DNA from 4 places in the Mesorhizobium sp. CNPSo 4670 genome. Region 1 is predicted to be linked to each of the others. Evidence: riboswitches for the same ligand, from Rfam matches in the RefSeq annotation. Region 1 holds a riboswitch; each other region holds the start of a gene.
The links. A riboswitch is a leader RNA that binds a small molecule or an ion and turns the genes downstream of it on or off. The one in region 1 is predicted to bind cobalamin.
Positions count from the first base shown of each region.

Region 2: it holds a riboswitch for cobalamin, as region 1 does, so the genes downstream of both, metE (5-methyltetrahydropteroyltriglutamate--homocysteine S-methyltransferase) here and AC0ZT5_RS10530 (CbtB domain-containing protein) in region 1, are expected to answer to the same signal.
Region 3: it holds a riboswitch for cobalamin, as region 1 does, so the genes downstream of both, bluB (5,6-dimethylbenzimidazole synthase) here and AC0ZT5_RS10530 (CbtB domain-containing protein) in region 1, are expected to answer to the same signal.
Region 4: it holds a riboswitch for cobalamin, as region 1 does, so the genes downstream of both, AC0ZT5_RS13610 (aromatic ring-hydroxylating oxygenase subunit alpha) here and AC0ZT5_RS10530 (CbtB domain-containing protein) in region 1, are expected to answer to the same signal.

Region 1 covers NZ_JBWJFQ010000004.1:386,250-394,067, reverse strand. The annotation lists gene cbiB (adenosylcobinamide-phosphate synthase CbiB) at 1-404, shown strand, start outside; gene cobO (cob(I)yrinic acid a,c-diamide adenosyltransferase) at 427-1,056, opposite strand; gene cobU (bifunctional adenosylcobinamide kinase/adenosylcobinamide-phosphate guanylyltransferase) at 1,058-1,573, opposite strand; gene AC0ZT5_RS10535 (CbtA family protein) at 1,566-2,369, opposite strand; gene AC0ZT5_RS10530 (CbtB domain-containing protein) at 2,385-2,564, opposite strand; cobalamin riboswitch at 2,601-2,798, opposite strand; gene AC0ZT5_RS10525 (aromatic ring-hydroxylating oxygenase subunit alpha) at 2,940-4,115, shown strand; gene AC0ZT5_RS10520 (MFS transporter) at 4,119-5,318, opposite strand; gene AC0ZT5_RS10515 (heparan-alpha-glucosaminide N-acetyltransferase) at 5,554-6,552, shown strand; gene AC0ZT5_RS10510 (methyltransferase family protein) at 6,549-7,025, shown strand; gene AC0ZT5_RS10505 (MerR family transcriptional regulator) at 7,032-7,418, opposite strand; gene mgtE (magnesium transporter) at 7,569-7,818, opposite strand, start outside.
Region 2 covers NZ_JBWJFQ010000028.1:52,791-60,608, forward strand. The annotation lists partial or broken gene AC0ZT5_RS31750 (Ros/MucR family transcriptional regulator) at 1-333, opposite strand, end outside; gene AC0ZT5_RS31755 (cytochrome-c peroxidase) at 1,096-2,151, shown strand; gene metE (5-methyltetrahydropteroyltriglutamate--homocysteine S-methyltransferase) at 2,445-4,769, opposite strand; cobalamin riboswitch at 4,889-5,089, opposite strand; gene AC0ZT5_RS31765 (adenosine kinase) at 6,561-7,553, opposite strand; gene metK (methionine adenosyltransferase) at 7,661-7,818, opposite strand, start outside.
Region 3 covers NZ_JBWJFQ010000001.1:458,380-466,197, forward strand. The annotation lists gene aroC (chorismate synthase) at 1-612, shown strand, start outside; gene ribB (3,4-dihydroxy-2-butanone-4-phosphate synthase) at 714-1,814, shown strand; gene AC0ZT5_RS02060 (MFS transporter) at 1,868-3,091, opposite strand; gene AC0ZT5_RS02065 (TetR/AcrR family transcriptional regulator) at 3,213-3,821, shown strand; gene AC0ZT5_RS02070 (hypothetical protein) at 3,916-4,899, shown strand; partial or broken gene bluB (5,6-dimethylbenzimidazole synthase) at 5,016-5,690, opposite strand; cobalamin riboswitch at 5,694-5,873, opposite strand; gene AC0ZT5_RS02080 (histone deacetylase family protein) at 5,995-6,921, shown strand; gene AC0ZT5_RS02085 (exodeoxyribonuclease VII small subunit) at 6,925-7,176, shown strand; gene AC0ZT5_RS02090 (DUF2277 domain-containing protein) at 7,289-7,555, shown strand; gene AC0ZT5_RS02095 (pirin family protein) at 7,593-7,818, shown strand, end outside.
Region 4 covers NZ_JBWJFQ010000006.1:232,939-240,756, forward strand. The annotation lists gene AC0ZT5_RS13585 (carbohydrate ABC transporter permease) at 1-844, shown strand, start outside; gene bglA (beta-galactosidase BglA) at 849-2,513, shown strand; gene AC0ZT5_RS13595 (ABC transporter ATP-binding protein) at 2,555-3,667, shown strand; gene AC0ZT5_RS13600 (DUF680 domain-containing protein) at 3,743-3,982, opposite strand; gene AC0ZT5_RS13605 (DUF680 domain-containing protein) at 4,051-4,251, opposite strand; cobalamin riboswitch at 4,763-4,964, shown strand; gene AC0ZT5_RS13610 (aromatic ring-hydroxylating oxygenase subunit alpha) at 5,079-6,326, shown strand; gene AC0ZT5_RS13615 (FAD-binding oxidoreductase) at 6,407-7,507, shown strand; gene AC0ZT5_RS13620 (ferredoxin reductase) at 7,571-7,818, opposite strand, start outside.

The sequences.
Region 1 (7,818 bases):
GCACCCCGCGCCACCAAGCGTTCGGTTGGGCGGCGGCGCGCTTCGACGATTGGATCAACCTGCCGGCATCGCGGCTGACGGCGCTGTTGATCGTGCTGGCCGCATTCCTCGTCAGGGGTGCTGATGCGAAAAACGCCTGGCAGTCTGTGTGGCGCGACGCGAAAAAACACCGCTCGCCCAATGCCGGCTGGCCGGAAGCGGCGATGGCCGGCGCGCTCGGCCTGGCGCTCGCCGGGCCGCGCAGCTATGGCGGCGTGCTGGTCGACGATCTCTTCATGGGCGAAGGTGGCCGCCGCGAGGCCGACAGCATCGACATCAGGCAGGCGCTGAAACTCTATCGTGTCGCCGATTATCTGCTGATCGCGCTGTTCGGTTTGGTCTTGGCAATCGTCATCGTCGCGTGATCGGGCCTGCTGGTTAAGGCTATCAGAACTCGATGCCTTGCTGCGCCTTCACGCCCGCGGAAAAATGGTGCTTGGTCACGCCCATTTCGGTGACGAGATCGGCCGCCTCGATCATTGCCGGCTTGGCGTTGCGGCCGGTGACGACGACGTGCAGGCCCTCGCGCCGCACCTTCAGCGCCGCAACCACTTTGTCGAGATCGAGATAATCGTAGCGCAGCGCGATGTTCAGTTCGTCGAGCACCAGCAGGCTGATCGATGGATCGGCCATCAGTTCGAGCACTTTGGCCCATGCGGCTTCGGCCGCCGCGATGTCGCGCTTCAGATCCTGGGTTTCCCAGGTGAACCCCTCGCCCATGGCGTGCCAGACGACGCGGTCGCCAAAGGCGGCGAAGGCATCCTTCTCGCCGGTGTGCCATTTGCCCTTGATGAACTGGACGACGCCGACACGCTTGCCGTAGCCGAGCATCCGCAGCGCCAGACCAAAAGCGGCGGTGGTCTTACCCTTGCCCGGCCCGGTGTTGACGATCAGCAGCCCCTTCTCGATCGTCTTGGCCGCCACCTCGGCATCCTGCACTGCCTTGCGCTTGGCCATCTTGGCGCGGTGGCGTTCCTCATCCCGGTCGTCAATGGTCTTGTCGTCGATATCGGTCATTTCATTTCACCTTGAGCGGCAGCCCCGCCACCATCAGCAGCACCGTATCGGCGACAGCGGCCACCTGCTGGTTGAGCCGGCCGCCGGCATCGCGAAAACGGCGCGCCAGTGCGTTGTCCGGCACGATGCCTTGGCCGACTTCATTGGACACGACGAACCAGGGCCCGCGCGGCCGCGACAGCACGTCCGCCAGCCGACGGCACTCAAGGTCGAGGTCGTGTTCGGCCAGCATATGATTGGTCAGCCACAGTGTCAGGCAGTCGACAAGCACCGGCTGATCGTCCGGCAAAGCCTCGAGCGTGCCGGCGAGATCGAGCGGTGCGTCGATGGTCGCCCAGCCCTCGCCGCGCCGCGAGCGGTGCAACGCGATACGCTCACGCATTTCGTCATCATAGGCTTGCGCCGTGGCGATATAGGTCCATGGCGAGGGTAGAACCGTCGCCAGGGTTTCGGCATGCGCGCTCTTGCCGGAGCGCGCACCGCCGATGATGAAGGTCAGCTTGCTGCGATCAGGCAAAGCTGTCGCGCAGGCTGGTCGCGGTGCCGGTGAAGCGGCCGCGCACCACGCCGACGACGGCGCCGAGCACCAGCCAGAACACCAGGTTGGTCACCGTAACCGCCACCACGAACTGGTGGTGCAGGCCTTCCGGGATCGGCGTCTCGAAACTGTCGGGCTGCGGTGCGCCGACGACATGCGGCGCGACGATCAGCAGGACAGCAAGGATCGCAAGCGGCAGCGACTTGCGGAACGCGATCAGGCCGAGACCCGCCGCGGTCGCCACCACGGTTGCCCACCACCAGATCTGGCGCTGCGTGAGATCGGCCGCCGGCATGGCGGGCAATTCCGGTGGCAGGCCGAGGCCAGGTGCCAGCGTGAACACGGCAAAGCCGGCCAGGCCCCAGAATACGCCCTGGCGCCAATTGCCGATGCCGCCGGCGAATTCGGAAACCGCGACCAGGATCAGCGCAAAACCGATGCCGGTGACGATATTGGCGACAACGCTGAAGGCGAAACGCTCGAAACCGTCGGCCGGCGCCCAGCCTTCGTCTTCCGCGGCCGGAGTGGCTGCTTCCGCCGGCGCCGGGGCGGCGGAGCTCATGGCATTCCCCGCCGGAGCGGCTGTGCTCATGGCGCTGGTATCGGTTGCGGCAGGAGCGGCATGGTCATGATGGTGGCCGCCGCCGGCCTGTTCGTAGACTTCCGCCTTCAGGATCAGCGGCACGGTGGCATAGGCCTGCAGACAGGCGAGAACGACGCCGGCCACGAGCCCTGCGATCGCCGCGATGAACACGACGTTGCGAAACAAGTTCATGATGTCAAATCCTCGTCAGTGGCAGGGAAACGCCATCGAATGGCGATAGTCGTGAGCCGCATTGTGGACCGCATCGATATGCGAGAAGCCGACAAAGCCGACAACGAAGATGCCGAGCAGCGCCACGAGTGCAAGCTGCATGAAGCGCGACTGCGAGGAGACGGAGGCGCCGAGGGAGACGGAAGCGGTAGTCATGTCTTGTCCTTTCACCCTCCACCCGAGGGCATCGAAGTCAGTTTCCTGTCGCCGGCAGGTCTCCTGGCTCGCGGATCAGCGCCCTTCCCCACCTTCCCGAAGAAAAACCTTCAGTGGCATATGGAGAGGACTACCGCACACAGTTGCGGGGGCAGCCACGGCATTGGGCAACCAGTCCGCCCGCACCGCATTCCCTCTTGGCTCCAAAACGGAACCGACGACAAGCGCGACTATAGGGAAAATCGCCGCAACCGGCAAACCAAATTCCGCCGACAACCAGCGCGATTGCGCCATCCAGATAAATCGGGTCTCCGGCACAACAATTGACAATTCCCATGGTCGGGTGTCGGCTGACAAATCCACAGGAAGCCAGCCATGCAGCCCATTGCCAGCGAGCGCGATCCTTACAACGGCCTGACCCGGGCCGAACCGACGCTGCCATCGTCGGCCTATTGGGATGCGGACAGCTATCAGCGCGATCTCGACGTCATCTGGTACAAAAGCTGGTTGCTCGTCTGCCGCGAGGCCGACCTTGCGCAGCCGCTTTCATTCCGCACCTTCCGCGTCGGCACGCAGGAAATCGTCATGCTCCGCGACGAAACCGGCGAACTGCGCGCCTTCCACAACACGTGCCGCCATCGCGGCTCGCAGCTTTGCCAGGAAAGCGAAGGCCGGCTGAAGGCACGGCTCATCACCTGCCCCTACCATGCCTGGTCCTATTCGCTGCGCGGCGACCTCGTTCGCGTGCCGTCGAAGTCGCTGCCGGAAGGCTTCGACAAGGCAAATCATCCGCTCTATCGCGTGGCGCTCTCGGTGTGGCGCGGTTTTGTCTTCGTCAATCTGCAAGAGGACGCCGCCGGCTCGGCGCAAACCTCCTTCGATCCAGCGTCCGGCAGTCTCGCCAACTGGCCGCTGGAAACGCTTGTTACCGGCCATGTGCTGCGCAAGGTGATGAACTGCAACTGGAAGATCTTTTGGGAAAACTTCAACGAGTGCCTGCATTGTCCGGGCGTCCACAAGGACCTGTCGCGGCTGGTGCCGATCTATGGCCGCGGCCTGATGGGTCGCCATGACGATCCCGAATGGTCCCGCCACGCCGACAATGACGCGCCGGAGTTTTCCGGCGGCCTGCGTGCCGGCGCGCAGACCTGGTCGCGCGATGGCCAGGCGCATGGGCCGATCTTTGCCAGCCTCACATCAGCCGAACGCGCCGCCGGCCAGACCTACGCCACCAACCTGCCGTCGATGTTCATCGTCGGGCATGTCGACTATGTCAGGACCGTGCGGCTGGTGCCGCTCGGCCCCGAGCAGACCGAGCTTGTCGCCGAATGGCTGTTTGCGCCGGAGGCGCTTGATGCAACCGATATCGACAACATCGTCGCCTTCGGCAAACAGGTGCTGGAGGAGGATGCAGGGATCTGCGAGGTCAACCAGAAAGGCTTGCGCTCGAGGCGCCATGCGGCCGGCGTGCTGATGCCCGAGGAGTACGACCTGCACCGCTTCCACAACTGGATCCGCGAACGGCACGCAGCAGCTACCCCCAACCCGTGAAGATCACAGCGATTTCGGCAGGTATCGCCAGGTCACGAAGCCGCAAAACGCCGCCAGCAGGCCGAGCGTGACGAACACCGACCCCAGTCCGAAGAACGCCAGCACGACCGAATAGACCAGCGGCGGCGTCAGTTCGGAAAAGTCGAGATAGGTGCGATAGACCGCCGCCATCTGCGACCTTTCATAGGATCGCACCGAGCGCATGAAGGCGGTCGAGCCCAGTGCATCGAGCGCGATGGTGAAGAAAGCGCCGCAGAGCAGGAGGGCGCCGGTGAGCAGCGGCCCGGTTTCGCCGACCGCACCCGCCGCCAGCAGCATGGCCGACATGGCGAAATAGGCAAATGTCATGGTTCGGCGGCCACCGAAGCGCTTTCCTGCCTTGCCCCAGAAGATGGCCATGAACAGCAACGCATTGCCGGCCGAAACCAAAAGACCGCCGGCCAGCTTGCCCTCGCCGGTGATGACCATGAACAGCGGCCCATAGACGAAGAACGTCGTCCAGAAACAGGAGCGGCCGAAGGCGATCAGCCAGGCCAGCCGCAACCTGGGCTGGGCGAGGAAGCGGCCGATATTGGCGAGCGGATTGGCCGGCCGCGTCTTGCCTGGGCGGATCGATGGGTTGTCGCCCAGGCGGTAGGTCCAGAACAGCGCCAGCAAGGCCAGCGCGAACACCGCCACCGCACCATGCGCGGCGTAGATGCCGAAGCGCGTGTAGAGGAAGATGCCGAGCGTCGGCCCGCCGGTCCAGGCCAACATCGACCACGCCATGCGCAGTGATTCGGCCTGCATGAAATCGGTCTTGCGGATGTGGTCCATGATGTAGAGGTTGAGCGTGATCGACAGCGCGCTGGCGCCCATCACGCGGCACAGCATGCCGGCCAATTGTCCGGCAAGCGTATGGGTGACGAAGAACAGCGAGCCGATGGCCAGCAGGCAGGCACCTGCCGTGTAGACCCAGCGCCGGGCAAAGCGTCGGATCAGCATCGGCATGAACAGCGTTACCGACAGGCCGAGCATCGCCACGATGGTGTAGAGGATCGAGACGATCTGCTCGTTATGCAGGATCTCGTAGGCCTGTATCGGGATGACGCTCGACACCGTGGCGCGGGCGAATGATTCGACCGCATAGAGCGAAGCGAAGGTGCGCGCGTCGGCCGGCCGCAAAGCCGGTAGCCAGATCGGATGGCGCACATGGGTGGACATTGCTTCCCCAAAGCAGAATCAGCGGGTCAAATCTGCCGTGGTGATTCCTGCACGGGTAACAGGAAACCGACGCCTATCCAGCAAAAGCGAAGTCGGCCAAAGGCTTTCCGGCACTGGCCTAAAGCGGCGCCTGATCCATCTTCTGCAGCGCACCCTATACCCGAAGCTGCCGGCCTTCTTTTGTCCGGGGCAACCGTGATAGTCGTCTTGCGGGGCTGAATCAGAATACGAGACCATGAGCATCCACACGCCGACCGTACCAATTCAGGATCGACCGAAGCGCATCGTCGCCATCGACATCGTGCGCGGTATCGCGCTCATCGCCATGGCGAGCTACCATTTCACCTGGGACCTGGAATTCTTCGGCTATACCGATCCCGGCCTCACCGCTTTCGGCTGGTGGAAGATCTATGCGCGCTGCATCGCCTCGACCTTCCTGTTCCTGGTCGGCGTCAGCCTGTACCTCGCCCATGGCCGGCAAATCCGCTGGAACGACTTCTGGAGGCGCTTCGCCATGGTCGCCGGAGCGGCGATCGCCATCTCGGTCGTCACCCGCATTGCCACCCCGGACGGTTTTATCTTCTTCGGCATCCTGCACGAGATCGCGCTGGCCAGCCTGCTCGGCCTCGCCTTCCTGCGGCTGCCGGCGCTGCTGACGCTACTTGTGGCAGCGCTGGTCATCGCAGCGCCCGTCTATCTGCGCTTCGAGGCCTTCGACCATCCATGGCTGTGGTGGATCGGCCTGTCGGCGATCAATCCGCGTTCCAACGACTACGTTCCGCTGTTTCCGTGGTTCGGCGCCGTACTTGCAGGCATCGCGGTAACTAAACTCGCCTCCGCTTCGGGCCTGCTTGCGCGGCTTGCCGAACTGACACCCGGCCGCTGGGCCAACCCGCTGGTCTTCATCGGCCGCCACAGCCTGGCCTTCTACCTGATCCACCAGCCGCTTTTGATCGGCTGTGTGTGGCTGTTCGCGCAAGTCATGCCGGCCAAGGTCGAAACCCCGCAGGTGAACTTCCTGAAAACCTGCCAGCTGTCTTGCGAGCAGTCGCGCGACACCGAGTTCTGTTCGAGCTACTGTGTCTGCATGCTCGACACGCTCGAGGGCGAGGCCTCACTTGATCGGCTCTACAACAACGACCAGACTGCCGAATGGAAGACGCATATATCCGATCTCGCCGGTATGTGCACCGCCAAGACCGAAGACAAGATGACGGAGGGAGGGGTCAAATGACCGAGAACCAGCCGAAGGCAGGGCTCATACCGTGGCCGCCGGTGATCTACGTTGCTGCCATCGCCATCAGCATCGCACTCGGCCTGCTCTATCCCCTGCCCTGGATTGGCGACCTTTTGGGCGATATCCTGTTCGCCGCCGGCTGGGTGGCCCTGTTCGGCGTCGCGGCACTCTGGTTCACCGCGATCCGCACCATGATCAGGGCCAAGACCACGCTCAATCCCAACGCGGTGCCCGATCACCTGGTTACCACGGGGCCCTTCGGCATCACCCGCAATCCGATGTATCTGGCCAACACGCTGCTGTTGATCGGCGTCGCCTTTGTCTCGGGGATCGTTTGGTTCCTGCCGCTCGCCTTCATCGCTGCCTTTGTCACGCAAAAGGTCGCGATCGAGGGCGAGGAAAAGGTGCTTGCGGCGAAATTCGGCAAGAAATACCGGGACTACGCCAAAAGAGTGCGGCGCTGGATTTGAACAGCGTTACGTGTTGACGCCGAGTTCCACCAGCCGCTCGACACAGGATTCCTCGGCCTGGTCGAGTTCGGCCAGCGTCTCCTCGAGGTCGCGGCGCTTCTGTCGCAGGTCCTCGCGCTTTTCCTCGATGCGCTTGATCATCAGCTTGAGTTGACCGACCTCGCCGGGCGGCTCCTTGTACATCTGGATGATTTCGCGGATCTCATTGATCGAGAAGCCTAGCCGTTTTCCCCGCATGATCTGGCGAATGAGGTGGCGGTCGGACGGGCGAAACAGCCGCGTGCGGCCGCGTCTTACCGGCTGCACCAGCCCCTCGTCCTCATAGAAGCGCAGCGTCCGCGTCGACACGTCGAATTCGCGGGTCAGTTCGGTGATCGAATAATATTCCCGCATTGTCACTCCCACACCCCGGAACCCGGAACCCGGGGAGCGGCACCCCCTCCTGTCCCGAACCAAACCCATGCCATGCCGGAATCGACATTGCACCCCGCGCAAGCCTCGCACGGCATTTACGTAAAAGTCAATTGAAGGCACGATGCGCCTTCAAGGCACCGCAAACCACCACGTGGCAATGCCGAGAAAGGCAAAGAAGCCGACGACATCGGTGACCGTGGTGACGAAGACCGCCGAAGCGACCGCCGGATCGATCTTGAAACGGTCGAGCAGCAGCGGGATCAGGATGCCGGCCAAAGCGGCCGCGAACATGTTGATGATCATCGCCGCCGCGATGATGCCGCCCAGATTGTTGTCGTGGAACCAGGTCGCGGCGACGATGCCGATCAGGATGGCGAAG
Region 2 (7,818 bases), on a different contig from region 1:
AATCCGCCGGCAGGCCCCATTTGGCGCGATATTCATCCGGCGTTAGTCCATAGTGAGTCGACAGATAGCGCTTCAGCGACTTGAATTTTTTTCCGTCCTCAAGGGAAGTGATGTAGTCGGGTGTCACCGATTTCCTGACTGGTACCGCAGGCTTGAGAGCCTCCGGCTGTTCTGCGCAGGGCCCGCCGCCTTGTCTTTGAGCGCTGCATGCACCTGGTTGACTAAACCGGGTAGGTCTCCCACCGGGACTGGATTGTTGGAGACATAGGCAGATACGACATCGGCGGTGAGCTCGACAAGGGTGTCGATGTTTGTTTCGGGTTCTTCTGTCACGAAACACTCCAGACGGCGGGTGAAAATAGTCGGTCGGTGAAGCGTCGCATGGTACCGGTTGTTGCTGAAAACAACGAATGTCTCGAGAGCGAATTAATGCGAGTGCTTATCCATTAGTGCCAATCATAGCGCCGTACTCGCCCTTCGCTGTTCATCGGACGTTCCTGATGACCGCGCCGAGCAATCGAAAGCCGTGGCGTGCACGTGAGGAATAAATACCGAATATCCGTTCGAGAGTCATTGAGCGGCTGAGGTTCATCATCTTGGTGGGTCGTTACCTCGGCCAGGATTGGGGAGCGGACCGCTGGAACCTACCTGAGGGGATCCGCGCGGGTGTTTGCTCTTGAAACAGCGGTGGCTGTGACATTCTGCACTGCCCGGAAGACGTTAAGGCAGGTTCCATGCAGCAAAGGTTCAATGGACCGGAAGCATTCAGCAGCCGCTGGAGGTCGAGAAGAATTTGCTGCGTAACGGATAATTCGTCCCAAACATCGAAACGTCGCGCTATGCCGACCTGAGTTCTTCACAGTAGAAGGCGGGTAACAGAATCCGACATACGGCTCGGCGCCAGCTTCGGGGCTGGCGATCGGTGCCAAGAATTTCAGCCCAATCGAGAAAGGCGCTCACTTCCGGCCGCTGGGGCTTCTGTCGTGGGGATTGCCGGTCAGACAATCCGATCCTTTCCTCAACTGATCCAGCGCAGAGCGTTGACGAATCTCATATCCCAAAATGGCTGCCAACCAATACGCGGAGAGATTATCTATGAAAGTCCTGTTGACTATGACGGCAGTAGCCTTGTTGGCAGCCGCCGCTTTTGCTGATCAAGCGATCCCCGAACACCTCAGAGAAACAGCACTGTCCACTTTCAAGGCTTTGCCATCCATCACGCCGGCAGTCACCAACAACGCGATCACCTGGCAGAAAATCGCTCTCGGCAAGGCATTGTTCTTCGATCCACGCGTCTCGTCATCAGGCGTTTTCTCATGCAATTCGTGCCACAACTTGGCCACCGGGGGCGATGACAATCGTGAGACTTCAATCGGCCATGGTTGGCAAAAAGGGCCGCGCAACGCGCCCACGGTTTTGAACGCTGTCTTCAACATTGCGCAGTTCTGGGATGGTCGCGCCGAAGACCTCAAGGCTCAAGCCAAGGGTCCAGTGCAAGCCAGTGGCGAAATGGCCAACACGCCGGATCAACTGATCGCCACGCTCAAGTCGATGCCGCAATATGTCGAGTGGTTCAACACAGCTTTCCCAGATGAAGCCGACCGGGTCACCTTCGAAAACTTCGCCAAGGCAATCGAAGCCTTTGAGGCGACGCTTGTCACGCCAGCCCCCTTTGATGATTTCCTCAATGGTAATGATGCCGCAATGACTCCCGAGCAGAAGCAGGGTCTGGCGCTCTTCATGGACAAAGGCTGCGCGTCTTGCCATGCCGGTGTCAACGTAGGTGGGGACGGTTACTACCCGTTCGGCCTTGTCGAAAAGCCCAGCCCCGAGGTCCTGCCGGAAAGGGACAAGGGCCGATTTGCAGTCACCAATAAGGCGGAGGATTCTTATGTTTTCCGCGTGGCGCCGCTGCGCAATGTAGCACTCACTGCGCCGTATTTTCATTCGGGCAAGGTGTGGGATCTGAAACAGGCCGTCGCCATCATGGGAAAGACACAGCTCGGCCAAGAATTGACGAAAGAAGAAATCGACCGGCTTGTCGCCTTCCTTAACGCGTTGACCGGAACAGTACCCGACGTTGTCTATCCCATCTTACCGGCCGAAACCGCGACGACGCCTCGACCTGTCTCGCAGATATTGGGAAAGTAAGTGGACTGAGCTTCGGAGAGCCCAACGGTATAACGGAACATCACTGAGGCGAGACCGCGAGGCGGTCGCGACAAACACCAGGTGTCCGATTTAATATCAACGGGCAGACGACGCTTCCGTCGTCTGCCCGACGCGATGGCACCATGCCAGTGTCCAAGGTGAGGCGGCCAGATAATATTCAGACAGCTCATCTAAGGCGGTTGATAGGACGTTCCGCCAACCCAGGCGGTTCGCGGAATTTGCGTCACCCAGGTGGCCGGTGACGCACCATACGACGACAACTTGGCAAAGCCTCAGGCCTGCACTCTATCCCGGAGGGCGCGTGCTGCAGCGACCATGTTCACGAGGGCAGGGCGGACCTCATCCCATTTGCGCGTTTTGAGGCCGCAGTCCGGGTTTACCCAAAGTTGCCGGTCGGAGAGCCGCTCGCGTGCAAGCATGAGGAGGGCCGAAATCTCGGCGACTTCTGGAATGCGCGGTGAGTGTATGTCATAGACTCCGGGCCCGATTTCGTTCGGATATTTGGTGCTCGTAAAGGCGTCCAGCAGTTCCATCGCCGAGCGCGATGTCTCAATCGAAATTACATCCGCGTCCAGCTCAGCGATCGCGTCGATGATCGCGTTGAACTCCGAATAACACATGTGAGTGTGGATCTGGGTCGCGTCCTCTACACCCGTCGAGGCCAGCCGGAAGCATTCGACCGCCCAGTCCAGATAGACTTGCCAGTCGGACTTGCGCAGCGGCAAGCCTTCGCGAAACGCCGCCTCGTCAATCTGGATTATCTTTGCGCCAGATCTTTCCAGGTCCGTCACTTCATCGCGAATGGCGAGGGCGATCTGGCGGCAGACCTCGGAGCGCGGAATGTCGTCGCGGACAAAAGACCAGTTAAGAATGGTCACAGGGCCTGTGAGCATTCCCTTGACTGGCTTTTGCGTAAGCGACTGGGCGAATTCCCACCAGCGCACCGTCATCGGATTGGGGCGCGATACATCGCCGAAGATGATCGGGGGACGCACGTAGCGGGAGCCATAGCTTTGCACCCAGCCATGCTGGGTGAAGGCGAAGCCGGACAGCTTCTCGCCGAAATGCTGTACCATGTCGTTTCGTTCGAACTCGCCGTGCACCAGCACGTCCAGCCCGATCTCCTCCTGCCAGCGGATGGCAGTCTTGGTCTCGTTCTGCAGAAAGCTGTCGTAGTCGAGATAGCTGAGCTCACCCTTCCTGTGGGCGGAGCGGGCCTTGCGCACCCGAGTCGTCTGCGGGAATGATCCTATGGTGGTCGTTGGGAACGGGGGCAGGCTCAGCGTGCGGGCCTGGACCGTGGAACGCACGAGGAAAGGGTTCTTTCGTTGCTTCATGCTATCGTCGATGCCGGCGATCCGACCTTCAACAAGCGGATCATGGACCTTTGCGGACGCTGCGCGAGCAGCGGCAGCCTCGGCAGAAGCTGTCAACTCGTGTGCCACTACATCCCTGCCTTCGGACAGCGCCCTCGCCAGCACCACCAGTTCGTCGGTCTTCTGCGCCGCGAAGGCGAGCCACGAGCTTATAGTGGCATCAAGTGCCGTCTCCATGCGAAGGTCCATGGGCACATGCAGCATCGAGCACGAAGGTGCAATTTCGACGCGGTCCAAGGGCCAGCCGGCGACGATCGGCTTGATGCGGTCGAGAATGGCAGGCAGGTTCGCGCGCCAGACGTTGCGGCCATCGATCAAGCCAAGCGACAGCACCAGGTCCTTAGGCGCAAGCCGACCAACCCTCTCCAACTGCTCGGGAGCGCGCGAAAGATCGAGATGCAGGCCGGCCACTGGCAGCGAAATCGCCGTCTCGAGATTGTCCCCCAGCGCACCGAAATAGGTAGCCAGCATGATCTTCAGTTCGGGAGTGGCCTTCGACAGCTGCCCATAGGCAAATTCATACGCAGCTCGTTCGTTCGGGTTTAGATCCAGGACAAGGGCTGGCTCATCGATCTGCACCCAATCGGCTCCCGACAGTTTCAACCCCCGCAGGAGCTGCTCGTAGACGGGCAGAAGCCGCGGCAGCAGCGCGATGGGATTGAAACCCTCGGCAGGTGACTTCGCCAGTTTGAGGAAGGTGACAGGTCCAAGGATGACTGGGCGTGTATGAATGCCGAGGGCTTTAGCCTCGAGGAAGTGATCAACCGGTTTCGTCGACGAGAGGGCAAACGTCTGATCATCGTCGAGTTCCGGCACGATGTAGTGATAGTTGTTGTCGAACCATTTGGTCATTTCCATCGCGGTCAGGGCAGGGCCAGCCGCACGCTCCTGATCAGAGTGCCCGCAGCTCCCCGTCTGGCCTTGGTCGCCGCGCGCCATGGCGAAGTAGATGTCGAGCGGAAGCTCGCCGCCACTCCAGGCGTATCGGGACGGCACCGCGCCGACCATTTCTGCAGTGTCGAGCACATGGTCGTAGAGCGAGAAGTCGTTCGACGGAATTTTCGACACGCCGCGATCGCGCTGCTCTTCCCAGTTGGCGGCACGCAGCGCTTTCGCCGTCGTGAGAAGGTCAGTAGCGGAAGATTTTCCGGACCAGTAGCTTTCAAGCGCGAATTTCAGTTCCCGCCGGCGACCGAACCGCGGCACACCGAGCGTTGCCACAGGAATTTGCTGAGAGACAGTCATGCCATACCCCGATGGTTGGGGCGTGGGGGACAAGAAGGCGCCTCGTAGACCGGCACGAACGCCGGACTGCTGCGGCCACCGAGACACCCCGCCCGTGGACTTAGTTCGTCGTGGCAGGTCTCCTGGCTCGCGGGGTCATCGCTTCTCCCCGTCTTCCCGAGGCTGTTCGCCTCAGTGACATGAGTGGGGTTGGCTCACTCGCTAACAGTTGCGGGGGCAGCGCCGGCCTCGCACCGGCTTCCCTCTTAGCTCCGTGCGGCAATGCCGTACGGAGAACCACGGCACCCAGACAAACACAGCAGGGAACCGTGTGTCAATGCCGCATAAAGAAATGTTTATGTCATTATGTGAAATGTTGGTGTTTTTGCAAAGGCCGCAACGAGAGCGAGTAACTGCGAACGCGCTGATCGACTGGTAAATCAGACCACACATTGAACCGCCCGATGCCCAGTAGACATGGAGAACTCCGGTCGGCTCGCTGTTCGACCTCCCGCGGCCTGCCAAATCGGCGGCGTCGATCCGATCCCATGTGGGCGATCATCCATAGCTATCCTCACCCGAATCGAGGGGCCCGCGTCCCTGCCTTCCTGAAATCCAAAGGCCAAGACGCATGGACGTATCGGCAAGGTGACCATGTCTCTTCTCAGGTCAGATAGTTTCTGACCGCATTTGGCAGATCCGGCTCTGCACACGTTGCACTCATACACACGGGACCAGCTGCGGATATCCAGCCCGCTCAAAGCGTGAGAGCGCCAAAAGGCTAAGCTTGCTCGACGCACAAAACCAAGAGATACCGTTTCGCCTTCGAGGGTTTGCTTAAAAAGCTTTGACGCAGACCCCGCCATTTCTGGTGTGGCTGTCGTATTTCCATTGTGTGTTGCACGGTAGAGTGACTGCGTTTCGCCGCGAGCGCGGCAGAACCGCAGACGGTACGCGATAGAGCCGGAGGAAATAAGGCGGCGTAGACCGTCACGCTTTACAAACGTGACATTCTCCAGGAGGGGATCGTCATCATCTATCCGGCTGTCGGGAGGCTCGGCCGGCTGAGAGGACGAGGAAACATGCCGTTAAGAGATGAGGGGCGAGGTCGGTGCCAGGCAACTGCACTGGACGTCTCGCCAAAATGGCGGGCCGGTCGCGCAATCGATTTGCCATCACGAGATTTTCGCGGCCGTGGCGGCTTCGCGGTCTGCTGTCCGCCGGGTGAAGCGCGCAGCAAATGAGGCCGGGTGGAGAAGCCCCATGCGGCCGAAGGGAGTGCTACGATGGATAGGACCTTCGATGCCTCTGCAGGACATATCGGGGCGTCGAAAAGCGCTGCGAGGCGCTGTGCTTCCTGCCGCGCTCAACCCGACAGCTGGCTGGGCCAGTCCGAGTTGCTGCATCTCACCCCTGATGCACACCTGGAGTGTGTAGAAAGCAAAGATGTCGAGGCGGCATTGACGGCACTACGGTGATCCCCTCGAGAGCGGAGATGCGACTCCGCTTTCGGGATTCGGAGGGCTGCACTTTGTCGGGACGAGATTGAAACATCAGCAACCCAGCAGTCCTCAGAGGAGACTGTTGATCCCTCCTCTATACGCGCGGCATCAACGTTCCCGTCCAATCAAGCTACGATGAGCGTGATCGGGTCAGGGGCGCCGCCACCTGCCTGTCTTGAACGGTGCCGATATAGCCTTGATCCTGCTGCCTCGGATCCTGAGATCCCTCTTTGCCCCCGCTGTTCATTGAACAGCTCGCACCGGGTGGATCTGGTCTTGCCGCCAACTAGAGCAGCCGGGCTTGCTCCGCCTCGCGGCGCAGGTTCTGCCTCGGCCTTGGGCCGATCTGCTGGATCGCCAGTCCGGCGGCCAGTGAGCCGAGGTCGCCGCAGGTCTTGAGGTCGCGGCCTTGCGTGTAGCCATGCAGGAAGCCGGCGGCGTAGAGGTCGCCGGCGCCGGTCGTGTCGACGAGTTCCCGGATCGCCGTCGCCTGGATGACCACGGTCTCGTCGCCGCGCACGATGACCGAGCCCTTTTCCGAGCGGGTCACGGCAGCGATCTTGCAGTCCTTGCGGATTTGCGCCAGCGCCTCGTCGAAGGACGATGTCTGGTAGAGTGACTTGATCTCGTGGCTGTTGGCAAAGACGATGTCGACCGTGCCCGAGCGCATCAGCTCGAGGAACTCGTCGCGGTAGCGGTCGACGCAAAAGGAATCCGACAGCGTCATCGATACTTCGCGGCCTGCCGCGTGGGCCAGCCTGGCCGTCTGCCGGATCGCTTCCTTGGCGCGCGGCGGGTCCCACAGATAGCCCTCGAAATAGGTGACCTTGGCGCCAGATGCCTTATCGGCCTCGACATCCTCCGGTCCGAGCTCGACGCAGGCGCCGAGATAGGTGTTCATCGAGCGTTCGCCATCGGGCGTGACGAAGATCATCGAGCGTGCCGTCGGCGGCTCGCCGGTGAGCGGTTTGGTGTCGAACGCGACGCCCTGCGCATGGATGTCGTGCGCGTAGATTTCGCCCAGCGCATCATCGGAGACCTTGCCGAAGAAGGCGGCGCGGCCGCCGAAGGAGGCGACGCCGGCCGCCGTGTTGCCGGCGCTGCCGCCGGAAGCCTCGATCGCCGGGCCCATGCGGCTGTAGAGCAGTTCGGCGCGCTGGGTATCGATGAGGTTCATCGCGCCCTTGATGATGCCGTTGGTTTCGAGGAATTCCTCCTCGCACTGGGCGATGATGTCGACAATGGCATTGCCGATGCAAAGCACGTCATAATCCGGCATCAATGTCTCCGCCAAAAACCCGAGCCGGCTTCTTGCCACGCTGGCCGGGCGCGGGTCTGGCCAGTTGGAATGGACTTTTCGCTTCCCAATCGACTCGGCGCCGGCCCTCACGGGGCGGCGAGCCCTGCCTCGCGACGCAATTCGTCGGCTCTGTCAGTCCTCTCCCAGGTGAACTCAGGCTCTTCACGGCCGAAATGCCCGTATGTCGCTGTCTTGCGGTATATCGGGCGTAAGAGATCAAGCATCTTGATAATGCCCTTTGGTC
Region 3 (7,818 bases), on a different contig from region 1:
TCCATCGACCGCGCGAACTGGAACTGGAACTTCGTCGGTGACGCGGAAAATCCGTTCTTCACTCCCGATCCGGCTTCCGTTCCCGTCTTTACCCACTATCTCGATGGCATCCGCAAGGCGGGGTCCTCGGTCGGCGCGGTGATCGAGATCGTTGCTGACGGCGTTCCCGCCGGCCTCGGCGCGCCGATCTACGCCAAGCTTGATCAGGACATTGCCTCCGGCCTGATGTCGATCAACGCGGTCAAGGGCGTCGAGATCGGCAACGGTTTCGAGGCCGCCCGCATCACCGGCGAGCAGAACGCCGACGAGATGCGCATGGGCAATGACGGCAAGCCGGTGTTCCTGTCCAACAATGCCGGCGGTATCCTCGGCGGCATCTCGACCGGCCAGGCGATCATCGCCCGTTTCGCCATCAAGCCGACCTCGTCGATCTTGACGCCGCGAAAGTCGATCGACAGGGACGGCAACGACGTCGAGATCATGACCAAGGGCCGTCACGATCCCTGCGTCGGCATCCGCGCCGTGCCGATCGGCGAGGCGATGGTTGCCTGCGCCATTGCCGATCATTATCTGCGTCATCGGGGACAGACAGGTAAGGGGATAGGGGAGTAGGGGAATATGTTACGCTACCCGCCCGAGACAGCCATTTTTTCCTTTTCCCTACTCCCGTACTGGCCTACTCCCTTATTCCCCTGCGAGTGAAACGAGCGCCTATGCCTTACGACCAGAAGAAAATCGTCGAAGCCCTGCGCGCTTTCGAGCGCGGCGAGATCGTCGTCGTCATGGACGATGATGGACGCGAGAACGAGGGTGACCTGATCGTCGCCGCCGTCCATTGCACGCCGGAGAAGATGGCGTTCATCATCCGTCACACCTCCGGCATCGTCTGCACGCCGATGCCGCGCGAGGAGGCCAAGCGGCTCAACCTGGCGCCGATGGTGGCCGACAATGATTCCGCCCATACCACCGCCTTCACCGTCAGCGTCGATTTCAAGCACGGCACGACAACAGGCATTTCAGCCGAGGACCGCACGCTCACCGTGCGCAATCTCGCCAACGGCAATGTCGGGGGCTCGGATTTCGTCCGCCCCGGCCACATTTTCCCACTGATCGCGCGCGAAGGCGGCGTGCTGATGCGTTCGGGTCATACCGAAGCCGCGGTCGATCTGTGCAAGCTCGCCGGTCTGGCGCCGGTCGGCGTCATTTCGGAACTGGTCAATGACGACGGCACCGTCAAGCGTGGCCCGCAGGTTTCGGCCTTTGCCGAAGAGCATGGCCTCAAACAGGTTTCGGTCGCCGACCTCATTGCCTACCGGCAGCGCAAGGAAACGCTGGTCGAACGCGTGGCTTGCTCGGAAATCGACACGCTCGGCGGCAAGGCGCAGGTCTTCACCTACACGCTGCCCTGGGACCCCATGCATCACGTCGCCATTGTCTTCGGCGACATCCGCGACGGCGAGGAGGTGCCGGTGCGCCTGCATTCCGAGGATGTGGTGACCGATGTGTTCGGCACCAGCCATCGGCTCGACGGCATCATGAAGGCGATGGGCGAGCGCAAGCGTGGCGTCATCGTCTACCTGCGCGAGGGCTCGGTTGGCGTCGCCCACCAGGAGCGCAAGCGGCCGGCGAGCGGCGACCGCGAGGATCACGAAGAGGCACGCCGACGCGAGAACGAATGGCGCGAAATTGGCCTCGGCGCGCAGATCCTCAAGGATCTCGGCATTTCCTCGATCAATCTGATCGCTTCGCGCGAACGCCACTATGTCGGTCTCGAGGGCTTTGGCATCCATATCGCCAAGACCGAGATTCTCTGACGGGCAACCACCGGGGATAGAGCCCGGTCCGTTCGAAACCGGGCGCTTCGGGATCATTCAGCAGGAACGACGCCTGCTTCGCATCCTTCCAGGTCGCATTCGGGCGTGGCCAGGCTGCGCTGACCAAGCAATACGGTGACCAGTGCGATCGTGCCGGCCGCAACCGACACCCAGAACCCGTTCTGGGCGCCGAACGCATCCACCACCGAGCCGGCCGCGAACGAGCCCAGCGCCATGCCGATGCCGATCCCTGTAGTCACCCAGGTGATGCCCTCGGTCAGCATCGCCTCCGGCACATGCCGTTCGATCAGGCCGAACGCCGTGATGAAGGTCGGCGAGATCGCCACGCCGCTGACGAAGACGGTCAACGCCAGCAGCGGCACCGTGTCGGCGGCGAGCGGCAGCAAGGTGCTGAGCGCGATGATGGCGATCGCGATGGCAAGCTGGCGTTGCAATGGTGCTTTCAGGTTGAGCGCGCCGACGATGATGCCGAGCACGAACGATCCCAGCGCGTAGACACCGATGACGAGGCTTGCGGCGCTTGGCTGGCCAAGTTCCTTGGTGATCGCCACCGTGCTCACTTCCGTCGTCGCAAAGGTCGCGCCGATGAAGATCAGGGCAAAGGTGATGATCTGTACCGGCCGCAGGCGGATTGCCGAGCCGCGCGACCCATGCTCCACCGGCCGCACTTGCGGCTCGGTCGAACGCTGCAGGATGAACGCCGTCGAGCCGAAGGCGAGAAACAGCGTGCTCGCCAGCATTCCCGCTTCCGGGAACAGGGCGGCACTCAGCCCGACCGACAGCGATGCGCCGGCAATGTAGACCAGCTCGTCCGCCGCCGACTCAAAGGCGAACGCGGTGTTCATCTCGTTCCGCCCGCGGAAAATCTCGGTCCAGCGCGCGCGCACCATTGCCGGGATGCTGGGCATGGCCGCGGCCAGCAGTGCGGACACGAACAGCGTCCATACCGGCCAATCCTGATTGGCCGCCGCTATCAGGACCGCGAAAGCCAGTACGGAGATGATCGTGGTCGGCACCACGAACTGCGTCTGGCCAAGGCGATCGACCAGCCTTGATATTTGCGGCGCCATGAAAGCGTTGGCCAGCGCAAATGTCGCGGAGACGGCGCCGGCCAGCCAGTATTCGCCACGCGTCTGCGACAGCATTGCCACGATGCCGATTGGCGCCATCGCGATCGGCAGCCGCGCCATGAAGCCAGCGGCTGCAAAGCCCTTGGCGCCGGGGGCGCGAAAAATTTCCGAATAGGGATTTTGCATGGTCCGGTTCCTCGACAAAGGCAGATTCGACAATTACATACGATGCGTATGATTGTTAGATAGATCATACGTCGCGTATGTCAATTGGCATACGAAGCGTATGTTAGTAGGTCCAGAAGCCATGCACAAACCTCGCAAGGAGATGATCGCCGAGACTCGCGCCAAGCTGATCGCGGCCGCCCGCCACGCCTTCGGCACGATCGGCTATGCCCAGGCCTCGATGGATGATTTCACCGCATCGGCCGGTCTGACGCGCGGCGCACTCTATCATCACTTCGGCGACAAGAAGGGCTTGCTGCAGGCGGTCATCGCCGAAATCGACGGCGAGATGGCGGCGCGCGTGAACGAAGTGGCGTCGAGAGCGCCGACCCGCTGGCAGCATTTCGTCGACGAGTGCACGACCTATATCGAGATGGCTTTGGAGCCGGAAATCCAGCGCATCATGTTCCGGGATGGTCCGGCCGTGCTGGGGGACCCGGCACAATGGCCGAATGCCAATGCATGTGTCGGTTCAATGACCGATCATCTGACCAGGCTGCAGGAGGAGGGCGTGGTCGTTCCCAGCGTCGACCCCGAGACCGCCGCACGGCTGATCAACGGCGCCAGCAGCCAGGCGGCGCAGCGGATCGCCAATTCGAACGACCCCGAAGCGACGTCGAAGACCGTGGTGGTGGCCTTCAGGCAGTTGCTCGAAGGCTTGCTCAAGAAGCAGGGTTCGCAGCCGGTCTGAAATCCCCATTGGCGGCCTGGGGCCACTGCCCACGATTGACAAGAGCCGGTTTGAGCGCATCCTCTCGCCCCATCTCTGAGCGGAGATTCGGGGCATGTGGGATTTTGATATCGGGAGGTCGGTGTCCATCATGATGCGGACCTGGCCGTTCATTGTCTTTCGCATGATCGTCTATTTCGGCATCACGCTGGCGTATATCGTGGCGACCGGCACGGGCGCCTCCGTTGGCTACGGCGTTGGCCATATCTCCACCGACCCGGACGGGCCGCTGTCCTTTGCCCTGTGGGGCGGGATGGTCGGCTTCGGCGTCGTCTCGATCGCTGTCTACTGGATCCGCGAATACATCCTCTATGTCGTCAAGGCCGGCCATATAGCCGTCATGGTCCATCTGATCGACGGCCGCGACATTCCCGACGGCCAGGACCAGATCGCCTATGCCAAGGACATCGTGACCCAGCGTTTTGCCGAGGCCAACATCCTTTTCGTCGTCGACCAGCTGGTCAAGGGCGCCATCCGCGCCATTACCGGGTTGCTCGGCGGCATCGCCGCCTTCCTGCCGATCCCGGGCCTGAGTGGCCTGGTCAGCTTCATCAACACGGTGATCCGCCTGTCGCTGACCTATGTCGACGAGATCATCCTCGGCTACAACATCCGTATCAATTCAGCCTCGCCGTTCGAGACGGCGCGGCAAGGCGTCGTGCTCTATGCCCAGAACGGCAAGATCATGGTCAAGAACGCCGTCTGGCTGGCGGTCATCATGTGGGGCGTCTCGTTCGTTATCTTCCTGCTGATGCTGGCCCCGGCCGGCGCCATTCTTTTCCTCATGCCCGGGCAGCTTGCCGGCTGGGCCTTCGTGCTCGCCATCGTCTTCGCCTGGGCCTTCAAGGCGGCGTTCATCGAACCCTTCGCCATCGCCTGCCTGATGCAGGTCTATTTCAGGACCATCGAGGGCCAGGTGCCCGATCCCGCCTGGGACGCCCGGCTGGCCGAGGCGTCTTCGAAGTTCAGGGAACTCAAGGACAAGGCGCTGGCCTCTTTCGGCGGTTCTCGCTGGGGCATGGCCGGCGCGACACGCTGATCGGCAGTGGTTGCCGGTGCGGCATCGACCCCGCTGAGGCGCGTCACGGTCGATTTGAGCAGCACTTCACCTTGCCCGCAAAAGGTCTCGCTCATGATCAGTTCCGGCAGTGGCAAGCGGCGGCCCCAGCCATGCGCCTCGAGGTCCGGCTTTGGCGCGAACTCGGAAACATGGCCGACGCAGAGATAGGCGACCGGCGTCACATGCTCGGGAATTGACAGAAGCTGTTTCAGCGCTTGCGCCTCGATGATGCTGACCCAGCCGACACCCACGCCCTCGGCGCGCGCCGCCAGCCAGAAATTCTGCACCGCGCAAACCGTGCTGTAGAGGTCCATCTCCGGATTGTGCCAGCGCCCCAGCGGCGAACCCTTCGAGCGCTGCCGGTCGCAGGTAATGCAGATGTTGAGCGCGCTTTCGCAGATGCCTTCCAGTTTGAGCTTGCGGTAAAGCGCCTGTCGTTCTTCCGCGATGGCCGGCAGTTCCTGCTCTCGCGCCGCCAGGAACAGGTCACGCACCTTTTCCCGTCGCTCCGCATCGCGAATGACGATGAAATTCCAAGGCTGCATGAAGCCGACCGAGGGGGCGTGGTGAGCGGCAAGCAGCAGCCGCGCCAGCACCTCATCGTCGAGCGCGGTTGGCAGGAAATGGCTGCGCACGTCGCGCCTTGTAAACATGGCGCGATAGACAGCGTCGCGCGCACTCTGGTCAAATCCGTCGCCAACAGAGGCGGTCATGTGTTCCGGCATCGCGTGTCCCCTTGCGATTGCTGTAGATGCCGTCCGCCTGACCATGCGGATGACGATGCCTGCCAGGCCGGTCTTCTGGCTCGGGATCAACCCGCGTCCGGTGCCTTCCCGTCATCGACAGTGGCATTTACCGGCGCGGTCCCCCTTACAGCGTTGGGCACGCCACGGAGTTCAACCGTGTTCCCGATTCTCCCGCTTGCGGCGGGCACCAGGCAGTGGCAGTGACCTTACGCCGAAGCGCTGACGACGCCAATGCCTGCAGCGACACCAATGGACGCATGTGTGATTTTCCCCAGCCATCAGGCCACGACGCATGGCCATCGCGACGTCGGGGCACTAGATAGGGAGGATGGCCACTCGTCTCTACACCCATCCGATCTTCCTTGAGCACATCACGCCGCCCGGTCACCCCGAGCGGCCGGACCGCTTGCGCGCCATCGAGCGGGTGCTCGACGATGAGGCGTTTGTCGGGCTCGATCGCATCAAGGCGCCCGAAGGCGACGAGGCCACCATTCTCTACGCGCACCCCGCCGATTTCGTCGCCCGCGTCCGCGCCGCCATTCCCGACGAGGGCATCGCCCGCATCGACGCCGACACGACAGTCAGTCCGAAGAGCTGGCAAGCGGCGATCACCGCGATCGGCGCCGCCAACGCCGCCGTCGACGATGTCTTTGCCGGCCGCGCTGACAACGTCTTCGTCGCAGCCCGGCCGCCTGGCCACCACGCCGAAAAAACCACGGCCATGGGCTTCTGCCTCTTCAACACGGCGGCGATTGCGGCGCGCTACGCGCAGAAGAAACATGGCGTCGAGCGCGTTGCCGTCGTCGATTGGGACGTGCATCACGGCAACGGCACGCAGGATATTTTCTGGGACGATCCGTCGGTGCTTTATTGCTCGACGCACCAGATGCCGCTTTATCCCGGCACCGGGGCGAAGAGCGAAACCGGCGCCGGCAACATCGTCAACGCGCCGCTGGCGCCGCAGACCGGCAGCGAGGTTTTCCGAGATGCCCTGCTGTCGCGTGTCCTGCCGGCGCTCGACAATTTCGCGCCCGACCTGATTATCATTTCGGCCGGTTTCGACGCGCACCATCGCGATCCGCTGGCAGAGATCAACCTGACCGAGGATGATTTCGACTGGGCGACCGGCCAGCTTATGCAGCGCGCCACGCGCCACAGCGGCAACCGGCTCGTCAGCCTGCTCGAGGGTGGCTACGATCTGCAGGGACTGGCATTTTCGGTCGCCGCCCATGTCGGGCGACTGATGAAAGGGTGAATGATGGCTGGAGAGACCAACGAAGACGTCAAGGCGATGAGCTTTGAGCAGGCACTCGACGCATTGGAAAAGATCGTCGATGATTTGGAACGTGGCGACGTGCCGCTCGACCAGTCGATCAGGATCTATGAGCGCGGCGAGGCGCTAAAGGCGCATTGCGACCGGCTGCTGAAGGCCGCCGAGGACAAGGTCGAGAAGATCAGGCTGTCGCGCGACGGCAAGCCGGTTGGAACCGAGCCGCTCGACGCCGACTGAGTCATGCTCCCGAACGATGGTCTTGCCTCACCGGCTTTTGGACATGATCATGGTCGAGGATAGCAGCCGTCCCGATTGAAACGGCTTCAGGACAAGAGGAGGTTCGCAAACGATGTGCAGAAACATCAAGACCCTGTTCAATTTTGATCCGCCGGCAACCAATGACGAGGTGCGCGACGCCGCACTTCAGTTTGTGCGCAAATTGAGCGGAACGACGCGACCTTCGAAGCAGAACCAGCACGCCTTCGATCATGCGGTCGAAGCCATCGCGGCATCGGCGCGTGAGCTTCTCGATTCCCTCGAAACCCATCAGCATCCTCGCAATCGCGAAGAGGTGGCCGCCAAGGCACGGGCAAAATCGGCGATCCGTTTTGCCTGATCCAACAACCGGCGACGGCCGCTGACAAGGAGAGTCCATGAGCTTCTTCCCCGGGAAAGACCCTGAAGTCGGCGACGCCTTTGCCAGCGACCAGATCGAACTGATGGTCATCCCGAACGCCAAGGACATTGGCGGTTTCCAGGTACGCCGCGCTCTGCCGACCGCCAAAAGACGGCTCGTCGGGCCTTTCATCTTCTTCGACCGCATGGGCCCGGCGATCCTGCGCGCGGGCCAGGCGCTCGATGTCCGTCCTCATCCGCATA
Region 4 (7,818 bases), on a different contig from region 1:
ATACCCCGCCGGCACATCGGCCGATCTCGGCGACGGCGTCACCCTGCAGCTCAATGCCGACGGCAGTTTCATCATGCAGTCGCCCAAAGCCTTCGAAGGCGATCGCGGCCAGCGCATCTACTACGCTTCCTCGGCGCCGCCGAAATTCACCACCGACAACTACAAGACCGTGCTGTTTTCGGAAGGCATCGGACGGTCGTTCATGAACTCGCTGACCGTCACCATACCGGCGACCGTCATCCCGATCCTGATCGCCGCCTTTGCCGCCTACGCCCTAGCCTGGATGCGCTTTCCCGGCCGGGCGCTGCTGATCGCGGTCATCATCGGCCTGCTGGTGGTGCCGCTGCAGATGTCGCTGATCCCTCTGTTGAAGCTATACAACGGCGTCGGCGCTTTCTTCGGCATGCCGTCGAAAACCTATCTCGGCATCTGGCTGGCGCATACCGGCTTCGGCCTGCCCTTCGCCATCTACCTGCTGCGCAGCTACATTGCCGGCCTGCCACGCGAAATCATGGAATCGGCGCGTATCGACGGCGCCAGCGATTTCGAGATCTTCGTCAAGATCGTGCTGCCGCTGTCGTTCCCGGTGCTGGCCTCGTTTGCCATCTTCCAATTCCTGTGGGTATGGAACGATCTGCTGGTCGCGATGGTTTTCCTGGGTACGGAAGCAGACCAGATCGTGCTGACCGCCAAGCTCAATGCGCTGCTTGGCTCACGTGGCGGCGACTGGGAGATCCTGACGACATCGGCTTTCGTGACCATCATCGTGCCGCTGATCGTGTTCTTCTCGCTGCAGCGCTATTTTGTCCGCGGGCTGCTTGCCGGCTCGGTGAAAGGAGGCTGAGACCATGCAATCCGCTTTGAAGGCCAGTTCGAAGCCTGACCTCGCCGTCGATCGCGACTGGTGGCGAGGTGCGGTGATCTACCAGATCTATCCGCGCAGCTACCAGGACTCGAACGGCGACGGCATCGGCGACCTGAAGGGCATTATCGGCCGACTCCCCTACATCGCGGCTCTCGGCGCGGATGCCATCTGGATCTCGCCATTCTTCAAATCGCCGATGAAGGATTTCGGCTACGACGTCACCGATTACTGTGACGTCGATCCAATGTTCGGCACGCTGGCCGACTTCGACGCGCTGACCACCGAGGCACACAGGCTGGGCTTGAAGGTGATGATCGACGAGGTGCTGTCGCACACTGCCGACAACCACCCATGGTTCAAGGAAAGCCGGTCGAGCCGCACCAACCCGAAGGCGGACTGGTATGTCTGGGCGGACGCCAGGCCGGACGGCACGCCGCCCAACAACTGGCTGTCGATCTTCGGCGGCTCGGCGTGGCAATGGGACACCAGCCGTCAGCAATATTACCTGCACAACTTCCTGGCCGAGCAGCCCGATCTTAATTTCCACAACCACGAAGTCCAGGACGCGTTGCTCGACGTCACCCGCTTCTGGCTGGAGCGCGGCGTCGACGGCTTCCGCCTCGACACCATCAATTTCTACTTCCACAGCCAGGGCCTGGAAAACAATCCGCCGCTGCCGCCCGAGCAGCGCAACGACCAGACCGCACCCGCGGTCAATCCCTACAACTACCAGGACCATCTCTACGACAAGAGCCGTCCGGAAAACCTCGGCTTCCTCGAACGCTTCCGCGCCTTGCTCGATGAATATCCGGCTACCGCCGCAGTCGGCGAAGTCGGCGATTCGCAGCGTGGGCTGGAAGTGGTGGCGGCCTATACGGCCGGCGGCAAGCGCGTCCACATGTGCTACTCGTTCGACTTCCTGGCGCCGGAGAAAATCAGTGCAGCCAAGGTCCGCTCTGTGCTGGAATCGTTCGGCAAGGTTGCCAGCGACGGTTGGTCGTGCTGGGCCTTTTCCAACCATGACGTGATGCGCCCGGCCTCGCGCTGGGCGGCAGGCGAAACCGACCCGACCGCGTATCTCAAGGTCATCTCAGCGCTGCTGATGTCGCTGCGTGGCTCGGTCTGCATCTACCAGGGCGAGGAGCTTGGGCTCGGTGAGGCCGACCTCCGCTTCGAAGATTTGCAGGACCCCTACGGCATTCGCTTCTGGCCGGAATTCAAGGGCCGCGACGGCTGCCGCACACCGATGGTGTGGGACGGCAGTGCCAGGAATGGCGGCTTCTCCTCGGCCAAGCCATGGCTGCCGGTGCCGGCCAAGCACCTGTCGCAAGCGGTCAATGTCCAGCAGGGCGACGAGAGCTCGCTGCTTGAGCACTACCGGCGCTTTCTCACCTTCCGCCGCGCCCATCCGGCGCTGGCCAAGGGCGACATCACATTCATCGAAAGTGAGGGCGATACGGTCGCCTTCACACGCCGAGCGGGCAATGAGCAGGTCGTCTGCGTCTTCAATCTGGGAGCCAGGCCAACCAAGATTGACCTTGGCAACCGATCGCTGCACCCTTTGCCGGGACACGGATTTTCGGGGCAGGCGAGCAGTGGCTCCATACAGCTCGACGGCTACGGCGCCTGGTTCGGGCGCATCGACTGAATTTCAGATCACTTGAATTTCAAATCACTGGGAGGAAACCAATGGCCGATGTCACGCTAAGACAAGTGAAGAAGTCCTACGGCAATCTGAACATTCTCCACGGCATCGACCTCGATATCAAATCGGGCGAGTTCATCGTCTTTGTCGGCCCGTCGGGCTGCGGCAAGTCGACATTGCTGAGGTCGATCGCCGGGCTGGAGGAAATCACCTCCGGCGAACTCAAGATCGCCGGCGAGGTCGTCAACGACGTGCCGCCATCGAAGCGGGGCATCGCCATGGTGTTCCAGTCCTACGCGCTCTACCCGCACATGACCGTCTACGACAACATGGCGTTCTCGATGAAGATCGGCAAGGAGAACAAGGCCGAGATCGACCGCCGCGTGAAGCAGGCGGCGGAAATCCTGCAGTTGACCAAATATCTCGACCGCCTGCCCAAGGCGATGTCAGGTGGCCAGCGCCAGCGCGTCGCCATCGGCCGCGCCATCGTGCGCAATCCGAAAGTGTTCCTGTTCGACGAGCCGCTGTCGAACCTTGACGCGGCACTGCGGGTCGCCACCCGCATCGAGATCGCCAAGCTCAAGGAATCGATGCCCAACACGACCATGATCTACGTCACCCACGACCAGGTCGAGGCGATGACGCTGGCAGATCGCATCGTGGTGCTCAAGGAAGGTCATATCGAGCAGGTCGGCACGCCGATGGACCTCTACAAGAAGCCCGGCAACCTGTTCGTCGCCCAGTTCATCGGCTCGCCGGCCATGAACATTCTGCCGGCTACCATCGACAAGACCGGAAACCCGACCGTCGTCAGCCATGTCGGCGGGCGCAAGGCAAGCGTGCCGATCGCGACGCCGGCTTCGGCAAAGGGTGCTGCGGTGAGTTTCGGCGTGCGGCCGGAAGATCTGATCATCGCCAGCGGCACGGAGTATCTGTTCGAGGGGACGGTCGACTATGTCGAGCAACTCGGCGAGGTCCAGCTTGTCTATGTCGACATCGGCCGCGCCGACCTGCCCCTGGTGACCAAGCTGCCTGGCAATGTCGAGGTCAAACGCGGTGCGACGCTGCGGCTGAGCGCGGATGCGAACGACCTTCACGTCTTCGACGCGGACGGGCACTCCTTCTCGCTCCGTCAGCCGGAAGTAAAGGCGGCTTGAGACAGAACCAAGTCTCGACACGAAAAGAGCGGCGGGCCAGGCCCGCCGCTCTTTTTTGGAAATCAACTTCGGCTGTTAGCGATTGCCGAAGAGGTCGCGGTCGGCGCTCTGAGGGGCGGACTTCTCTACGTCACCCGACAAATTGAGCAGCTTGCCGACGAACCCACCGCTGTTGCGGATCGAGCCCGTCTGCGAGTTGTCAACCGAACCGACCGCAGGCTGGTTTGCGCCGTTCGAACCGTAGTTGTCGCTGGCGGCGAAAGCGCTGCCGGAGATCGCCAGGACGGCGGCAGCAGCAAGCATGATCTTCTTCATTTCAAGTCTCCTGAATTCTGGTTTTCGCCAGGACGGCGGCAGAGCCCGCCGCCCCTGGGAATCGGCTGTTAGTTGTTGCCGAAGAGGTTACGGTTGCTACCCTGGGCAGGCGTCTGAGCAGCCGGCTCCGACTTCTTGGTCGAAGCGGTGTACGAGCTGTCGACAGCAGCGGTGGCTGCCGGGGCATTCGAACCATAGTGGTCGCTGTTCGCGAAGGCGCTGCCGGAAATGGCCAGAAGGGCGGCGGCAGTGAGGATGATCTTTTTCATTTTTTGGTACTCCAGTATTTCTTATTTTTGCCGTCCGTCTAGCGGCGTGTCTTGGGAAGAAATCGCGTCGTTCGGACAGCCCCGATGTGGGAGAGCCATCCAGTCATTTCCAATCACGAAGTTGTTCCGCGTGGACCAAGAATCCACCACTTGAAATTGTGCCAGGGGTTTCCACACTCAATGTTTTTCTAGTTATATCAAATAGTTGTACAAAACAGGCACCCCGATCACCAACTGTGTCGGAGGCCCAGCGTTCACACGTCCTGCACGCACCGTCAACAGAAACGAACCGTTCGGTTCGATTTTAGAGGCTGCTAATAGTCACTTTTCGATACCGATAGCCTTCTTTGCTTCCCGACAAGCGGGCAGATTCGGCGATATTGCAGCCGGCTATGGTTGCCCAAGAGATAGGGCTTCCGCTCCGCGATCGCCGACCGGAACGTTTCTCAAACGTGTCGCGCCGCATGGATACGATGTCGTTTTCATGCCGATGGCGCGCCCGCGATCGTGATTAGATCATGCCATCTCAGGTGCCGCTTCGTGACGGCGAGGCGGAGAATTGGGAAGCCGGTCAGAATCCGGCGCTGCCCCCGCAACGGTGGTGGAGTTCAAGTCGCAACGGGAGACCACTGGGCAATCGCCTGGGAAGGTGTCGCGATGGTCCGCAAGGACAACTCCAGAGCCCGGAAACCAGCCCGAGATGTCTAGACTCGACTGATCGCGGTGGGCGGTCAAGAGGTGGATAGTGCATGTCCGGCGGATCGCCGGCCTGCGTCCAATCCTTCCTCCGTCACCACCAGTTCAGTCCTTAGAAACGAGGACAGGACATGGATGCTCGCAACGACATGCTGAGGCTCTTGAGTGGGCGCCGGCAAGGCTTTTCGCTGGAACAGCCCTTCTACACCGATCCAGATTATTTCAAGCTCGACATGGAGCTGATCTGGTATCGCGACTGGCTGTTCATCGGTCATGATTGCGAGTTGCCGAAGCCGGGCAGCTACATCACGGCGCAGATTGGCGACTATCCAGTCGTGCTTGTCCGCGACCAAAAGGGCAATATCAACGCCTTCCACAATTCCTGCCGCCATCGCGGCAGCCGCGTCTGCAATTCCGACAAGGGCACGGCGGCAAAGCTGGTCTGCCCCTATCACCAATGGACCTATGAGCTGGACGGAAGGCTGTTGTTTGCCAGGCAGATGGCCGACGGTTTCGACAAGAGCCAGTTCGGCTTGAAGCCAGTCGCCTGCGAAAGCGTCGGTGGCTACATTTTCATCTGCCTGGCCAAGGAGCCGGCGGATTTCGCACCGATGCGCGCGATGATCGAGCCCTACCTTTTGCCGCACCAGCTGCGCGAGGCCAAGGTGGCGTTCGAGTCGACCATTGTCGAGAAGGGCAACTGGAAGCTGGTCTGGGAAAACAACCGCGAGTGCTATCATTGCGCCGGCAATCATCCGGAGCTCTGCAAGACGTTTCCGGAGGCACCCACGGTGACCGGCGTGCAAGGCGCCGACAGCGACCCGGAAATGCTTGCGCACTGGGCGAAATGCGAAGCAGCCGGTCTGCCGAGCAAATTCCGCATCGACCCGGCCGGACAGTACCGCGCCACCCGCGCGCCGCTGCTGCGCGACGCCGTCAGCTACACGATGACGGGAAAGCGTGCAGTCAAGAAGAACCTGTCCGACAACGTCTCAACCGACCGCATCGGTTCCTTGCTGCTCTATCACTATCCGACGACCTGGAACCACATTCTGGGCGACCACGCCGTCACCTTCCGGGTGTTGCCGATCAGCGCCACGGAGACCGCGGTGACGACCAAATGGCTGGTTCACAAGGATGCGGTCGAGGGCGTCGATTACGATCTCGAAGAACTCACCCATGTCTGGACCGAGACCAACGATCAGGACCGCCGCATCGTCGAGGAAAACGCCTTCGGCATCCTGTCGCCCGCCTACGAGCCCGGCCCCTATTCGGAGCTGCATGAGGGCGGCGTCATCCAGTTCGTCGAGTGGTACGCGTCGTTCATAGGTCCGCGCCTTGCCGAAGGCGGCCGGCCGGCGCTGCGCAGCGTTGCCTAGTGCATGTCGCGCAAAAGTGCGCACCGGTTTTGAGACCTCGACAAGCACAGGGCAAGAGTGAGGACAAGAGGATGAATGCGATGACGGATCTCGGCCTCTATCGCCATCTCGACCAGATGACGCCCTGGAACGACAGGCTCCAGGTGCTGGAAGTGATCGGCGTCAGCGACGAAGCGCCTGATGTGAAGACCTTCACCTTCCGCTCCGACAACCAGACCTGGTTCCGCTACAAGCCGGGCCAGTTCGTGACGCTGGAACTGCCGACCGCCGAGGGACCGCTGATGCGCACCTATACGCTGTCGTCTTCGCCATCGCGGCCGTTCTCGATCGCAGTGACGATCAAGGCGCAAGCGGGCAGCATCGGCACACGCTGGATGTTCGACCATCTGACGCCCGGTTCGCACGTCAAGGCCTATGGGCCGACCGGCGACTTTTCGCTGCACAGCCACCCGGCGGCCAAGTACCTGTTCATTTCAGCCGGCTCTGGAGTGACGCCGATGATGTCGATGCTGCGCTGGCTGAACGACTGCGCGCCATGGACCGATGTCGGCTTCGTCAACTGCGCACGGCGCCCGGAAGAGATCATTTTCCGCAAGGAGCTCGAACTGCTCGGCAGCCGCATGCCGGGCCTGTCGCTCGGTTTCATGATCGAGGAGCGGTCCAGCCGCGAGGGCTGGTTCGGCCATATGGGCCGCATCGACGCGATCCGGCTGCCCTTGCTGGCGCCCGATTTCCGCGAGCGCGAAATCTTCTGCTGCGGCCCCGATCCCTTCATGCGCGCCGTGCGCGGCATGCTGGACGCCGCCGGCTTCGACATGACGAAATACCACCAGGAGAGCTTTGCCGCGCCTGTTGTGGAGGAGATCCCGGCACCGTTCACCTTGCCGGCGGAAGACGGCGCCGCGGTTGTCGTCGAAGCCGCGACGCCGATCCGGTTTTCGCTTTCGGATGTCGAGGCCGAATGCGTCGCCGGCCAGACCGTGCTGCAGACGGCCCGCGCCTCGGGCGTGCGGATTCCCGCCGCCTGCGAGTTCGGCCTTTGCGGAACCTGCAAGGTGAAGAAGATCGCGGGCGATGCCGAGATGAGCCACAATGGTGGCATCCTCGATCACGAAATCGACGACGGCTTTATCCTCGCCTGCTGCTCGAAGCCGCTTTCGGCGCTCGAAATCGAGGCGTGACCGGCGGGCGATGCCAGGCCTCAGAACGACGACTACGAGAAACGCCTCGAAAGGCCGTGTCGTTCAAACCCCGTAGCGCTCGGTGCGGATGATCTCCGCTGCGACGCCTGCATCGATCAGTGCTTGGGCGGCGGCCGAAACGAAGGCGTTGGAGCCGCAGACGAAGGCGATATCAGGCGGTCCGGGCAGGTGCGCCATGGATTGCACCATCATGGCAACGTCCACCCGCCGCGAATAATCGGCTGGACGGCGTGCGGCTTCGCGCGTCAGGGTCAGCACCAGGTCGAAGCCGTCCTTGCGATCGTCGAGGG